DNA from 2 places in the Klebsiella sp. RIT-PI-d genome. Region 1 is predicted to be linked to the other one. Evidence: predicted binding sites of a transcription regulator. Region 1 holds the regulator's gene; the other holds the start of a gene.
The links. The regulator sigma-54, encoded in region 1, starts transcription at its own class of promoters, with help from an activator protein. The targets are predictions, from matches to a motif close to GTTGGCACANNTTTCGCTNT.

Region 1 (7,744 bases):
CTGTCAAACTCTGGTGAATCTAATGAGATCCTGGCGCTTATTCCGGTACTAAAACGTCTGCGCGTGCCGTTAATCTGCATGACCAGTCGTCCGGAAAGCAGCATGGGTCGCGCCGCTGATATTCACCTGTGTGTCAAAGTACCGCGTGAAGCCTGCCCGCTGGGGCTGGCTCCCACGACCAGCACGACCGCTGCGCTGGTGATGGGTGATGCGCTGGCCGTTGCGCTGCTGAAAGCGCGGGGCTTTACTGCCGAAGATTTTGCGCTCTCTCATCCGGGCGGTGCGCTTGGCCGTAAACTGTTATTGCGGGTGAACGACATCATGCACACCGGCCGCGACATCCCGAAAGTGGCAAAAGAGGCTTCCCTGCGCGATGCGCTGCTGGAGATCACCCGTAAAAATCTCGGTATGACCGTCGTTTGCGATGACAATATGAAGATCGAAGGGATCTTTACCGACGGTGACTTACGCCGCATCTTTGATAACGGTGAAGACCTGCGCAGCCTGAACATTGCCGAGGTAATGACGCCAGGCGGCGTTCGTATTCGCCCGGGTACGCTGGCGGTTGATGCGCTGAACCTGATGCAGACCCGCCACATTACCTGCGTCATGGTTGCCGATGGCGACCAATTGCTGGGTGTGATACATATGCATGATCTGCTGCGCGCAGGCGTAGTGTAAGAAAGGATAAAAGAATGAGTAATGCTGGTGCCGTTGTGGCAACCTGCTATGGGCCGGTAAGTGCGCAGATGCTGGAGCAGGCAAAAAAAATACGCCTGCTGATCCTTGATGTGGATGGCGTATTGTCCGACGGGCTTATCTATATGGGCAATAATGGCGAAGAGTTAAAGGCATTCAACGTGCGTGACGGCTATGGCATTCGCTGCGCGCTCACCTCCGGTATCAATGTTGCCATTATTACCGGGCGTAAAGCTAAACTAGTAGAAGACCGTTGCGCCACGCTCGGCATCACGCATCTTTATCAGGGACAATCAGATAAGCTGCTGGCCTACCGCGAACTGCTGGAGAAACTGGCGCTGTCGCCAGACGAGGTCGCCTATGTCGGTGACGATCTCATTGACTGGCCGGTAATGGCCGAGATTGGGCTTAGCGTCGCGGTAGCGGATGCACATCCGCTTTTACTGCCACGCGCGCACTATGTCACGCGTATTGACGGCGGGCGTGGAGCGGTACGTGAGGTCTGCGATTTATTACTCCTGGCGCAGGGCAAGCTTGATGAAGCCAAAGGGCAATCGATATGAGTAAAACCAGACGCTGGGTTATCATTTTGCTGTCGCTGATTGCGCTGATTTTAATCGGCGTAAACCTGGCGAGTAACGATGATACTGAAACAAACACGGTATCTTCAAACGATCCAACCTACCGGAGTGAGCATACCAGTACGCTGGTGTACAGTCCGGAAGGTGCGCTCAGTTATAAGCTGGTTGCTCAGCACGTTGAGTATTTTTCAGATCAGGCCATTACGTGGTTTACCCAACCGTTACTGACAACGTATGACACCACTAAAACTGAAACCTGGTCAATTAAAGCGGATAAAGCAAAGCTAACTAACGATCGGATGCTGTATCTTTACGGCCACGTTGAGGTAAACGCCCTGACTCCGGATGCTCAACTACGCAAAATTACAACGGATAACGCCACGATAAACCTGATCACGCAGGATGTAACCTCTGACGATTTGGTGACGTTATACGGTACGACATTTAATTCCAGCGGCCTGAAAATGCGCGGAAATTTACGCAATAAAACTGCCGAGCTGATTGAAAAGGTTAGGACCTCATATGAAATTCAAAACAAACAAACTCAGCCTTAAGCTTGTACTGGCCAGTACGCTTCTGGCCGCCAGCCTGCCTGCGCTGGCTAAAACGGGTGATACCGAACAGCCTATTCATATTGAGTCCGATCAGCAGTCGCTGGATATGCAGGGCAATATCGTGACGTTCACTGGTAACGTTGTTGTAACTCAGGGAACGATCAAGATTAATGCTGATAAAGTCGTTGTAACGCGTCCGGGCGGCGAAAAAGGCAAAGAAGTGATCGACGGCTACGGTAACCCGACGACGTTCTACCAGATGCAGGATAACGGCAAACCGGTGAAAGGCCGTGCGTCACAAATGCACTATGAACTGCAAAATGATTTCGTGGTTCTTACCGGTAAAGCTTTTCTTGAGCAGGTGGACAGCAATATCCAGGGCGACAAAATTACCTATCTCGTAAAAGAGCAGAAAATGCAGGCATTCAGCGAGAAAGGCAAACGTGTCACTACCGTTCTGGTACCATCGCAGCTGCAAAATAAAAGTAACGATCAGGCCCCGGCTCAGAAAAAGAGTAACTAATCCAATATGGCTACATTAACTGCAAAGAATCTCGCGAAAGCCTATAAAGGCCGCCGGGTAGTAGAAGACGTTAGTCTGACCGTGAAATCCGGTGAAATTGTTGGGCTACTCGGCCCTAACGGCGCGGGTAAAACCACCACGTTTTATATGGTCGTGGGTATTGTATCGCGCGATGCCGGCAACATTATCATTGATGATGAAGATATCAGTCTGCTGCCACTTCATGCGCGCGCACGTCGGGGCATTGGTTATCTTCCTCAGGAGGCCTCCATTTTCCGTCGCCTTAGCGTATTTGATAACCTGATGGCGGTCCTGCAAATTCGTGACGATCTGACGGCTGAACAACGGCAAGATCGCGCTAACGAGCTGATGGAAGAATTCCATATTGAACACCTGCGCGACAGTCTGGGTCAGGCGCTCTCCGGCGGTGAACGTCGCCGCGTGGAAATCGCCCGTGCGCTGGCCGCAAATCCTAAATTTATCCTGCTCGATGAACCGTTTGCCGGTGTTGATCCCATTTCCGTTATCGACATCAAACACATTATCGAGCATCTGCGCGACAGTGGTCTTGGCGTGCTGATTACCGATCATAACGTGCGCGAAACGTTAGCGGTGTGCGAACGCGCTTATATTGTGAGCCAGGGCCATCTGATTGCGCACGGTAAGCCAGACGAAATCCTTAAAGACGAACAGGTTAAGCGCGTATATCTTGGGGAAGACTTCAGACTCTGATAGGGTGTGTTTATCCTATCCTCGTCATGCCCCGGAAGCGGCCTGATGAATAAAGCGTAAGAAGTCAGCGACGTAAACTCGGGAGAGAATCGCTCTGAATATGAAGCAAGGTTTGCAATTAAGGTTTAGTCAACAGCTTGCTATGACGCCGCAGTTACAACAGGCCATTCGCCTGCTGCAACTCTCAACGCTGGAATTACAGCAGGAACTTCAACAGGCGCTGGAAAGCAATCCACTGCTTGAGCAAACCGATCTTCATGAAGAGATAGATGCCAAAGAATCTCCGGATAACGAAACGCTGGACAGCGTGGACGCGCTGGAACAAAAAGAGATGCCCGAAGAGCTGCCGCTGGATGCCAGCTGGGACGAAATCTACACCGCCGGAACGCCTTCCGGTAACGGCGTGGATTACCAGGACGACGAATTACCCGTTTATCAGGGCGAAACCACCCAGTCCTTGCAGGATTATCTGATGTGGCAGGTTGAACTGACGCCTTTCACCGACACCGATCGGGCGATTGCCACGTCGATCGTCGATGCGGTAGATGACACCGGCTACCTGACCCTCTCTGTCGAGGACATTCTCGACAGTATGGGCGATGGCGACATTGGGCTTGACGAAGTGGAAGCGGTACTCAAGCGGGTACAGCGATTCGATCCTGTCGGTGTTGCCGCCAAAGATCTGCGCGACTGCCTGCTGATCCAGCTTTCGCAGTTTGCTAAAAATACGCCGTGGATCGCTGAAGCACAGTTGATCATCAGTAATCACCTTGATCTTCTCGCCAATCATGATTTCCGAACTTTAATGCGCGTTACGCGTCTTAAAGAAGACGTACTCAAAGATGCAGTGAATTTTATTCAGTCTCTGGACCCGCGCCCTGGCCAGTCGATCCAGACCGGAGAGCCGGAGTATGTGATCCCGGATGTGCTGGTGCGCAAAGTGAACGGTCAATGGCTGGTCGAGCTGAATTCCGATAGCATTCCACGCCTGCAAATTAATCAGCACTATGCCGCGATGAGCGGCAGTAACCGCAACGATGCAGATAACCAGTACATCCGCAGTAATCTCCAGGAAGCGAAGTGGCTGATTAAAAGCCTGGAGAGTCGCAATGATACGCTGCTACGCGTTAGCCGCTGCATTGTTGAGCAGCAGCAGGCGTTTTTTGAGCAGGGTGAAGAGTATATGAAACCCATGGTGCTGGCCGATATCGCCCAGGCCGTTGAGATGCATGAATCCACGATATCTCGCGTAACTACGCAGAAGTATTTGCATAGCCCGCGCGGCATTTTTGAACTGAAATATTTTTTCTCCAGCCATGTAAATACCGAAGGCGGTGGCGAAGCCTCGTCGACCGCGATTCGTGCGCTGGTGAAAAAGTTAATCGCTGCGGAGAACCCCGCGAAACCGCTGAGCGACAGCAAATTAACCACAATGCTGTCCGATCAGGGGATCATGGTTGCACGTCGTACCGTGGCGAAGTATCGAGAGTCTTTATCCATTCCGCCGTCTAACCAGCGTAAGCAGCTGGTATGACCCAACCGATAAGGAAGACACTATGCAGCTCAATATCACTGGACACAATGTCGAGATTACTGATGGACTTCGCGATTTTGTCAGCACGAAATTTGCTAAGCTGGAACAGTATTTTGACCGCATCAATCAGGTCTACATTGTGTTGAAAGTGGAGAAAGTGACTCACATTTCGGATGCCACCCTGCATGTTAACGGGGGGGAAATTCATGCCAGTGCGGAAGGGCAGGACATGTATGCAGCTATCGACGGTTTAATTGATAAGCTCGCGCGACAGCTGACCAAACATAAAGATAAACTGAAAAAACACTGATTGTCCGGGCGTTCGCCTGATATCACACATGCTGTCAGGCGAAGCTTAGGTGAAATTATGATAAACAATGATACAGCGCTACAACTGAGTACCGTTCTTAACCCGGAATGTACCCGCAGTAACGTCCACTGCCAGAGCAAAAAACGCGCCCTGGAAATTATCAGTGAGCTGGCGGCTAAGCAGCTTAGCCTGGCGCCGCAGGTGGTATTCGAAGCCATCCTTACGCGTGAAAAAATGGGCAGTACCGGTATCGGTAATGGCCTCGCCATTCCTCATGGCAAGCTGGAAGAAGATACGCTGCGTGCCGTTGGCGTGTTTGTGCAACTGGAAACGCCGATTGCTTTTGATGCCATCGACAACCAGCCGGTTGATCTGCTGTTTGCACTTCTGGTGCCTGCCGATCAGACAAAAACGCATTTGCATACCCTTTCACTGGTGGCCAAACGGCTGGCAGATAAAACCATTTGTCGTCGTCTTCGGGCGGCGCAAAGTGATGAAGAGCTGTATCAAATCATCACTGAAACTGAACACAGTGATGATGTGTAGCAGGGATAACGCTTTACCCTTTGCTGTACTGAGGAGAAACGGTACATGGTACTGATGATCGTCAGCGGTCGCTCAGGCTCCGGGAAATCCGTTGCTCTGCGGGCGCTGGAAGATATGGGATTCTACTGCGTTGATAACTTGCCCGTCGTGCTATTGCCCGAACTGGCCAGAAGCCTGGTTGATCGTCAAACGTCTGCCGCGGTCAGCATCGACGTGCGTAATATGCCGGAATCGCCGGAAATATTTGAGCAGGCAATGCAAAATCTGCCCGAGGCTTTTTCGCCGCAGCTGCTGTTCCTTGATGCGGATCGTAACACGCTGATCCGTCGCTACAGTGATACCCGCCGTCTGCATCCGCTTTCCAGTAAAAATTTGTCGCTGGAGAGTGCTATCGATCAGGAAAGTGACCTGCTTGAGCCGTTGCGCTCACGCGCCGATCTGATCGTCGATACTTCTGAGATGTCGGTTCACGAACTGGCCGAAATGCTGCGTACGCGTCTGCTTGGCAAACGTGAGCGCGAATTAACGATGGTGTTTGAGTCTTTCGGCTTCAAGCACGGTATCCCTATTGATGCCGACTACGTGTTTGACGTGCGTTTTCTGCCAAACCCGCACTGGGACCCGAAACTACGCCCGATGACCGGCCTTGATAAACCCGTCGCGGCGTTCCTCGACAGGCATACTGAAGTGCACAACTTTATCTATCAGACGCGAAGCTATCTTGAACTGTGGCTGCCGATGCTGGAAACCAACAACCGTAGTTATTTAACCGTGGCGATTGGCTGTACCGGCGGTAAACACCGTTCGGTGTATATTGCAGAACAGCTGGCCGACTATTTCCGCTCGCGCGGCAAGAACGTTCAATCCCGCCATCGCACGCTGGAAAAACGTAAATAATGACGGTTAAAACGATCGTGGAAGTGACCAATAAGCTGGGTATGCACGCCCGCCCGGCGATGAAGCTGTTTGAGCTGATGCAGGGCTTCGACGCTGAAGTCCTGCTGCGCAATGATGAAGGCGCAGAGGCAGAGGCTAATAGCGTGATTGCACTGCTGATGCTCGACTCAGCTAAAGGCCGTCAGATTGAGATTGAAGCGACGGGGCCACAGGAGGCTGAAGCGCTGGCAGCGGTTATCGCGCTGTTTAATTCCGGTTTCGACGAAGAATAATAACCTGTCCCTTCCGGGACAGGATACCCTGCAAAAACACACTGTGATGTGTCATTCCGCATTAAATTTTTATATCGCTGCGTTATTATTTCAAAAATAAAATAGCTGAATATAATTTTACATTCCGTGCTGTTTATATGTTTAAAAAGCAACTTAAGAAAACCTTAACATTTCGTTGAAGTTCCATTTAAGTTTGTCGGCCATACTGACCCGGTATGAGCACATATTTCAGGACGGCTTTATGATCCACCTATCAAACCAAACTCCGCTGGGAACCGGACGGCATCGCCAGTGCTATTTACATCCGGAAAATGCTCAACGCTGCATTAAAATTATTTATCATGCCAGCCAGGGCGGTCTAAAAGAAACTAAGCGTGAGCTGCGCTATTATGCGCACCTGTCGGGCTATCTCAAAGACTGGAGCGGTATTCCGCAATATTACGGTATGGTAGAAACCGATCTTGGTACCGGCTATGTTTATGACGTAATTACCGATTTCGACGGTAAGCCATCTGTCACTTTAAAAGCTTTTGCGGCTCAGTGCTGTTATGACCGGGATGTTGTCATGCTGCGCGAGGTGCTGAGAAAGCTTAAACGCTACCTGCATGATAACCATATCGTCACCATGACGCTGAAGCCGCAAAATATTCTGTGTCGCCGGGTGAGTGAGTCAGAAGTGATACCGGTGGTGTGCGATAATATTGGCGAGAGCACGATCGTTCCGCTGGCCACGTGGTCTGCCTGGTTCTGCCATCGCAAGCAGGCGCGGCTGTGGCAACGCTTTATGCAGCAGCCCGCGCTGGCCGCCGCATCTGAAAACGGTGATGATGGCCAGAAAGCGGGCATGTCAGTAACGCTGACCTCGCATCGGGCCTAATACAGATTGTTGGTCGCCATAAATGCTTCTCCGCTTAATTGCTGCATCTGACGCATAATCCACGCCTGACGACTCCGCACGTAGCCGTCAGGCGCATTCGCGTGAAAGCGGATCGGGTTCGGCAGCACCGCGGCCAGCAGCGCGGCTTCAGAACGGGTTAGCTTGCTGGCAGGCTTGTGGAAATAATGCTGCGCTGCCGCCTCCACACCGAAGATACCC
Region 2 (7,744 bases), on a different contig from region 1:
GATCCAGCGCCACTTCGACGTCGATCGCGGTGATATTCGTTTCCACGATATTCCGCTTCCTCGCCTGAAAATCGACGACTGGCGCAGCCGTCTGGCTATCGTAAATCAGACCCCGTTCCTGTTCTCCGATACCGTTGGCAATAATATTGCGCTGGGAAAACCCGGGGCAACGCAGCAGGAGATCGAGCATGTGGCGCGTCTCGCCAGCGTCCATGATGACATTCTGCGTCTGCCAAAGGGCTATGAAACCGAAGTGGGCGAGCGCGGCGTGATGCTTTCCGGCGGACAAAAGCAGCGTCTTTCCATTGCCCGGGCATTGTTGGTCGATGCAGAGATCCTCATTCTTGATGATGCACTGTCTGCCGTGGATGGTCGTACCGAGCATCAAATCCTGCACAACCTGCGCCAGTGGGGGGCGGGACGTACGGTAATTATTAGTGCGCACCGGCTGTCGGCCCTTACCGAAGCAGATGAAATTATCGTTATGCAGCACGGACACATTGCCCAACGCGGCAAGCATGAACACCTGGCTGCCGGGCCAGGATGGTATCGGGATATGTACCGCTATCAGCAGCTTGAAGCTGCGCTGGATGATGAGCCGGAGGAGGCCAGTAATGCGTAGTTTTGGACAGTTATGGCCGACCCTTAAGCGCCTGTTGAAGTACGGCTCACCGTGGCGTAAGCCGCTGACAATTGCCGTAACCCTGCTATGGGTGGCGGCGATTGCCGAAGTCAGCGGCCCGCTGCTCATTAGCTATTTCATCGATAACATGGTGGCAAAACGAACGCTGCCGCCAGGTCCAGTGTGTGGCCTGGCGGCTGCCTATATCGGATTACAGATGCTGGCCGCCGGACTGCACTATGCCCAATCTTTACTGTTTAACCGGGCGGCAGTGGGTGTTGTTCAGCAGCTGCGAACTGACGTTATGGATGCGGCCCTGCGCCAGCCGCTGAGCGCTTTTGATACCCAGCCTGTCGGCCAGCTGATTTCCCGCGTTACCAACGATACCGAAGTGATCCGCGATCTCTACGTAACGGTGGTGGCGACGGTCCTGCGCAGTGCGGCACTGGTCGGCGCAATGCTGGTCGCCATGTTCACGCTCGACTGGCGAATGGCGCTGGTCGCTATTTCCATATTTCCTGCGGTGATCATCGTCATGCTGATTTATCAGCGCTACAGCACGCCTATTGTGCGGCGGGTACGTGCCTGGCTTGCTGAAATCAACGATGGTTTTAATGAAGTGATTAACGGCATGAGCGTGATCCAGCAGTTCCGCCAGCAGGCGCGTTTTGGCGAGCGAATGCGCGAGGCCAGCTATGCGCACTACCAGGCACGAATGCAAACGCTGAAGCTGGACGGCTTTTTACTGCGTCCGCTGCTCAGCCTGTTCTCCGCGCTGGTGCTGTGCGGCCTGCTGATGCTGTTTGGCTTCACTTCTGTCGGCACCATTGAAGTTGGGGTGCTGTACGCGTTTATCAGCTATCTTGGACGACTGAATGAACCGCTGATTGAACTGACCACGCAGCAATCAATGCTTCAGCAGGCGGTGGTTGCCGGGGAGCGGGTGTTCGAATTAATGGATCGTCCGCGGCAGGAGTACGGTCAGGACGACCAGCCGCTGCGCAGCGGCACGATTGATATCGACGCGCTCTCTTTTGCCTATCATCAGGACCGTCTGGTTTTGCAGGATATTAATCTGCATGTTCCATCACGCAGTTTTATTGCGCTGGTGGGGCATACCGGCAGCGGAAAAAGTACCCTCGCCAGTCTGTTAATGGGCAACTATCCGCTGACGCAGGGGGAGATCCGTCTTGACGGGCGCCCGCTGGCCTCACTCAGCCATGCCACGCTGCGCCACGGGGTGGCGATGGTTCAGCAGGACCCGGTTGTTCTTGCGGATTCCTTCCTGACTAACGTCACGCTTGGCCGCGATATCAGCGAGGAGCAAGTATGGCAGGCGCTGGAGACGGTGCAGCTTGCCGAACTGGCGCGCGACATGAGTGACGGCATTCATACTCAGCTTGGCGAGCAGGGTAATAATTTGTCGGTCGGGCAAAAACAGCTTCTGGCCCTGGCGCGAGTGCTGATTGATACGCCGCAAATCCTGATCCTTGATGAAGCCACGGCCAATATTGACTCAGGTACGGAGCAGGCGATCCAGCTGGCGCTGGCGGCCGTACGTAAACAGACCACCCTCATTGTGATTGCGCATCGCCTGTCGACCATCGTTGAAGCTGATACCATCATGGTCCTGCATCGCGGGCAAGCCGTGGAGCAAGGAACGCATCAGGCGCTTCTGGCGAATAAAGGCCGCTACTGGCAAATGTATCAGCTTCAGCTTGCCGGAGAGGAACTTCAGTCCAGTGAGCAGGAGGGGCCGCTGACCGCCTGACGCACCACTTTTATGCACTCCCGCTACCAGGCGATGTCCTGGTGCAAAAGTTCACCGCACCCTGCACCAGCATGGTGCGTTTTTTTTGCCCGATGACAAATTGAATCCCGGTCACACTTTTTCCTGCTCACGCTACCCGCACCAAACGACTCCTGGCGCATGAAATCTATTTCTGGCACGCCGCTTGCTTTAGTTCACAGGTGGGCGCTGCGGCCATAACTGAATTCTGACTGGAGAGGATCTATGAAGCTGGTAACAGTGGTAATTAAGCCATTTAAACTCGAGGATGTGCGTGAAGCGCTCTCTTCTATTGGTATTCAGGGGCTGACCGTGACCGAAGTAAAAGGCTTCGGACGTCAGAAGGGACATGCTGAACTTTATCGTGGGGCAGAATACAGCGTTAACTTCCTGCCAAAAGTAAAAATCGATGTGGCTATTGCCGACGATCAGCTTGATGAAGTGATCGATATTATCAGCAAAGCGGCCTACACCGGAAAAATTGGCGACGGCAAAATTTTTGTCGCCGAGCTGCAACGCGTCATTCGTATTCGTACCGGCGAAGCCGACGAAGCGGCGCTTTAACGCCTGACACACAGTGATAGGGAACGAGAAAATGAAGATAGCAACGATCAAAACGGCTCTGGGTACGGTGGCGCTATTACCTGGCCTCGCGATGGCGGCACCGGCAGTGGCAGATAAAGCCGATAACGCATTTATGATGATCTGTACCGCGCTGGTGTTGTTTATGACCATTCCCGGCATTGCTCTGTTTTACGGCGGCCTGATCCGCGGTAAAAACGTGCTGTCGATGCTGACTCAGGTGATGGTGACATTCGCCCTCGTCTGCGTACTGTGGGTGATTTACGGTTACTCGCTGGCCTTTGGCGAAGGCAATAACTTCTTCGGCAACTTCAACTGGGTGATGCTGAAAAATATCGAACTGACCGCAGTGATGGGCAGCTTCTATCAGTATATTCACGTCGCGTTCCAGGGCTCTTTTGCCTGTATTACCGTGGGGCTGATTGTCGGTGCGCTGGCTGAGCGTATCCGCTTCTCTGCGGTACTGATTTTTGTTGTCGTGTGGCTGACGCTGTCCTACATTCCGATTGCGCACATGGTCTGGGGCGGCGGTCTGCTTGCATCGCACGGCGCGCTGGATTTTGCCGGCGGTACGGTAGTTCACATCAACGCGGCAATTGCCGGGCTGGTGGGTGCTTACCTGATCGGCAAACGTGTCGGTTTTGGTAAAGAAGCGTTCAAACCCCACAACTTGCCGATGGTATTTACCGGTACGGCGATCCTGTATGTTGGGTGGTTCGGTTTCAACGCCGGTTCAGCCAGTGCGGCCAGCGAAATTGCCGCGTTAGCTTTCGTTAACACCGTAGTGGCAACCGCAGCGGCTATTCTGGCATGGGTGTTTGGCGAGTGGATCACCCGTGGTAAACCGTCTCTGCTGGGCGCCTGTTCCGGTGCTATCGCCGGGCTGGTTGGCGTAACGCCTGCCTGTGGCTATATCGGTGTCGGTGGTGCGCTGATTGTCGGTCTCGCCTCGGGGCTGGCAGGGCTGTGGGGTGTTACGATGCTTAAACGCATCCTGCGGGTTGACGATCCGTGTGACGTATTTGGGGTTCACGGCGTATGCGGCATTGTCGGCTGTATTCTGACCGGTATCTTTGCCGCGACATCGCTCGGTGGTGTTGGCTATGCAGAGGGCGTCACCATGGGCCATCAGGTGCTGGTGCAGCTGGAAAGCATCGGTATTACCATTGTCTGGTCAGCGGTTGTTGCCTTTATTGCCTATAAACTGGCCGATATGACCGTTGGACTGCGCGTACCGGAAGAGCAGGAGCGCGAAGGGCTGGATGTTAACAGCCACGGCGAGAATGCGTATAACGCCTGATAATAATAATGCCGGGTGGCATATCGCTACCCGGCTTTTTTATTTAGACATGATTACGGTTACGCATTACCCCTTCCTGCACCGTTGAAGCCACCAGAATCCCATCCTGAGTATAAAACTCACCGCGAACAAAGCCGCGTGCGCTGGAGGCAGACGTGCTTTCTACACTGTACAGCAGCCAGTCGTTCATCGTGAAAGGCCGGTGGAACCACATAGAGTGATCGATAGTGGCAACCTGCATCCCTTTTTCCAGAAAACCGACGCCGTGCGGCTGAAGCGCTACCGGCAGGAAATTGAAATCTGATGCGTAGCCCAGTAGATACTGATGGACGCGTAAATCTTCCGGCATCGGGCCATTGGCACGCATCCACACCTGGCGGGCGGGTTCTGCAACGTGGCCTTTTAGCGGGTTATGAAACTCAACCGGGCGGATCTCCAGCGCCTTTTCGCTGAGAAATTTATCTTTGACCTGCGGCGGCAGGAGATGCGCGAGCGAAAGCGCAATGTCGGTTTCTGATTTCAGCGAGTCCGGTGCCGGAGCAGGCGGCATCGTTTTTTGATGCTCATAACCCGATTCAGGCGCCTGAAATGACGCGGTCATATAAAAAATGGGCTTACCGTTTTGCACGGCAGCAACGCGGCGAGCGCTAAAGCTGTTTCCATCGCGTAAAACTTCAACGTCATAAATAATCGGCTTTTCACTGTCGCCGGGACGCAAAAAATAGCTGTGAAAAGAGTGCACCAGGCGTTCTTCCGGCACGGTTTCTTTCGCGGCATAGAGCGCCTGACCTACCACTTGTCCGCCGAAAACCTGGCGCAGACCCAAATCCTGGCTCTGACCACGAAATAACCCTTCTTCAATTTTTTCCAGATTTAATAATGCCAGCAGATTGTTCAGCGCCTGACTCATAGCTTTCCTCACGTAAATAGCAGCCTGTAGCGTCCATTATAACGCAGAAAGGCAAGTGGTCCGATGGGTGCGAAAATCTGATTAACGGCCTGATTCCAGGCAAAAATAAGTGACTTGTGCCACACTTACTCACGTTGTCTTTCTGTTAACCACTCATCTGGTGGGAATCAATCTCGCAGTGCATAGCGTAAAAGGAGAACGTAATGAAAGTCGTGCACATGTTAAGTGGTATTGCCGTAGTGGTAGCGCTGTCGGCCTGTGCGGATAAAAGCGCAGATATTCAGACCCCAGCGCTTAATCCCAGTACGTCGGGTGTAGCTTCAAAAGCGGTTATTAAGCAGCCGAATGTTTCCGGTACAGTATGGATCCGTCAGAAAGTGGCTTTACCGCCTGACGCTGTCCTGACCGTGACGGTTTCCGATGCGTCACAGTCTGATGCGCCATCAAAAGTGATCGCGCAGAAAGCCGTACGTACCGACGGTAAACAGCCGCCGTATAGCTACTTGCTGCCGTTCAATCCATCAGATATCAAGCCTGATGCCCGGATCCTGCTGAGCGCAGCGATTACGGTCAACGATAAACTGGTCTTTATTACTGATGGCGTGAAACCTGTAATCAACCAGGGCGGCACTAAAGTCGACCTGACGCTGGTTCCGGTTCCACAAACGGCCGTGCCGATCCAGTCCAGCGGTGGTGCAGTAACGACGGTTCCGTCTACGTCGCCAACGCAAGTGACCCCGTCATCAGCTGTTCCGGCTCCGACGACCTGGTAATACACGTTATACCGCCCTCATCATCACGGGTGAGGGCGGCTTAAAATACCCACCGATAATGCTGCATGTCGATTTGCCCACTCCCGGATACCGCCACGCCTTCTGCCAGGAGTGCCTCTCTTTGCCGCTGAAGATCCGGCCCGGTCAGTGAAATAGCGCCGTGTCGATTAACCACTCTGTGCCAGGGTAAAGATGAACCTTCCGGTAAGCGTCTGAGCACGCCACCTACCTGACGCGCTGCTCGCGGCGATCCGGCCAGACGTGCAATATCGCCATAGGTCGTCACGTACCCTTCGGGTATCGCCGCCACAATTTGCCAGACGCGATGAGGGAATGAGTCTTCTGGATACATGCCTGCTCCTTAAAATGATGTCAGGGCTAGCATAAGCGGCGCGGGGAAGGGTGGAAAGCAGGAAAATAACCGGCTTGTGCAATAAACCAGCATACGATTGCCGGTAGCTTGCAATTGCCGGGCACAGCAGTGATAATGCGCCTGCGCGTTGGTTACAACGCTCTCAATGGGGGCCCTGTTGGTTCTCCCGCAATGCTACTCTGTTTACCAGGTCAGATCCGGAAGGAAGCAGCCAGAGCAGATGACGTGTGTGCCGGGATGTAGCTGGCAGGGCCCCCACCCAATTCTGCATTACCTCTTTTTCATACCCCCTCATTTCGTTATCGGCTTCTTGTCGTTTTTATCTCTGGTATCGTTAATCGTCCTGAAAAATACGCGTCATTCTTCTGTCATACATCCTGGACACAATAATAATTCGAGGAGTTTCAGGACCCGCGTCATCAATGGACTGAAAAAATATCACGTTATAGATTGCCGATAAGGAAAGCGTTGCCCATGTCCACTGTCGTATTGAATGTCAAAATTGAAGAGACGCTAAAAGATAAACTTCGCCAGTATGCAGAGGCGAATAATGACAACTTAAGCACGGCAACGGAGAAATTGCTGCTGTCGGCGTTTGAATTAACCTATGACGCTGAGGTGTCGGAAGACGAAATTGACAATCAGCATATTGAAGAAGATACCCGCCCTTTCACGTCTAAAGAAATCAAAGCATTACGCAAAATTCTGAAGAAGAGAAAATGAAATCACAGATCTCAGTCGCACGTAGCTGTAGCGAGGCGTATGCGCTGTTGCGTTCAGGCTATGTTAAACAAGTGCGTCTCAACTGGAATGTTGGCAGCGATGAGTTTTTTCGTATCGCCTCAGACTGGTGCGAGACGGGGGCGAAAATTAAAAAAGAGGGCGGACGATTTATCATCTCGCTGAAAGGATTTCCGATCCCTCCTCAGCAGTAATAAAACGGTTATGCTTATCACCTTAATGTGAAATCATCTGCGGTCATAATGACGCAAACAAAAATAGGTTTTCCACCTCATTAGGTTCAGGGATGATATTCACGGCGGGCTTCTCCCCGCCGCTGTTTTTTTAGCTTTCCGGGCGGTGCAGATTCTGTTCGGCCCATGCCATAAACGCATTCTTCTCAAGCGCCTTACTATAAAGCCAGCCCTGTCCGTACTCTACGCCGCGCTCGCGCAGCCATGCGGCCTGTTGTGGCGTTTCAATTCCTTCTGCCACTGTCTTAAGATTAAGCGTTTGCGCCAGCCTGATGATATGGGGTGTAACCTGATTATGTTCCACCGTTTCCACGAAAAATTTATCGATTTTAAGCGTATCGGCCTCAATTCCATGTAGATAGCTCAGGCTGGAGAACCCCGTGCCAAAATCATCAATATAAACAGGATGACCGCTTTCCCG

Region 2: a site for sigma-54 is predicted at 2,565-2,584, ahead of glnK (P-II family nitrogen regulator). Genes of this name have one in related genera too.

The regions. Positions count from the first base shown of each region.
Region 1 is NZ_LGIT01000003.1:473,795-481,538, forward strand. It holds gene kdsD (arabinose-5-phosphate isomerase KdsD) at 1-681, shown strand, start outside; gene kdsC (3-deoxy-manno-octulosonate-8-phosphatase KdsC) at 696-1,262, shown strand; gene lptC (LPS export ABC transporter periplasmic protein LptC) at 1,259-1,834, shown strand; gene lptA (lipopolysaccharide ABC transporter substrate-binding protein LptA) at 1,803-2,357, shown strand; gene lptB (LPS export ABC transporter ATP-binding protein) at 2,364-3,089, shown strand; gene rpoN (RNA polymerase factor sigma-54) at 3,190-4,623, shown strand; gene hpf (ribosome hibernation promoting factor) at 4,646-4,933, shown strand; gene ptsN (PTS IIA-like nitrogen regulatory protein PtsN) at 4,991-5,479, shown strand; gene rapZ (RNase adapter RapZ) at 5,525-6,376, shown strand; gene npr (PTS phosphocarrier protein NPr) at 6,376-6,648, shown strand; gene yrbL (PhoP regulatory network protein YrbL) at 6,890-7,525, shown strand; gene mtgA (monofunctional biosynthetic peptidoglycan transglycosylase) at 7,522-7,744, opposite strand, start outside.
Region 2 is NZ_LGIT01000009.1:171,805-179,548, forward strand. It holds gene AC791_RS07395 (SmdA family multidrug ABC transporter permease/ATP-binding protein) at 1-622, shown strand, start outside; gene AC791_RS07400 (SmdB family multidrug efflux ABC transporter permease/ATP-binding protein) at 615-2,393, shown strand; gene glnK (P-II family nitrogen regulator) at 2,637-2,975, shown strand; gene amtB (ammonium transporter AmtB) at 3,007-4,293, shown strand; gene tesB (acyl-CoA thioesterase II) at 4,337-5,203, opposite strand; gene AC791_RS07420 (YbaY family lipoprotein) at 5,407-5,976, shown strand; gene AC791_RS07425 (MGMT family protein) at 6,017-6,328, opposite strand; RNA gene ffs (signal recognition particle sRNA small type) at 6,505-6,601, shown strand; gene AC791_RS07430 (hypothetical protein) at 6,824-7,072, shown strand; gene AC791_RS07435 (hypothetical protein) at 7,069-7,284, shown strand; gene AC791_RS07440 (EAL domain-containing protein) at 7,415-7,744, opposite strand, start outside.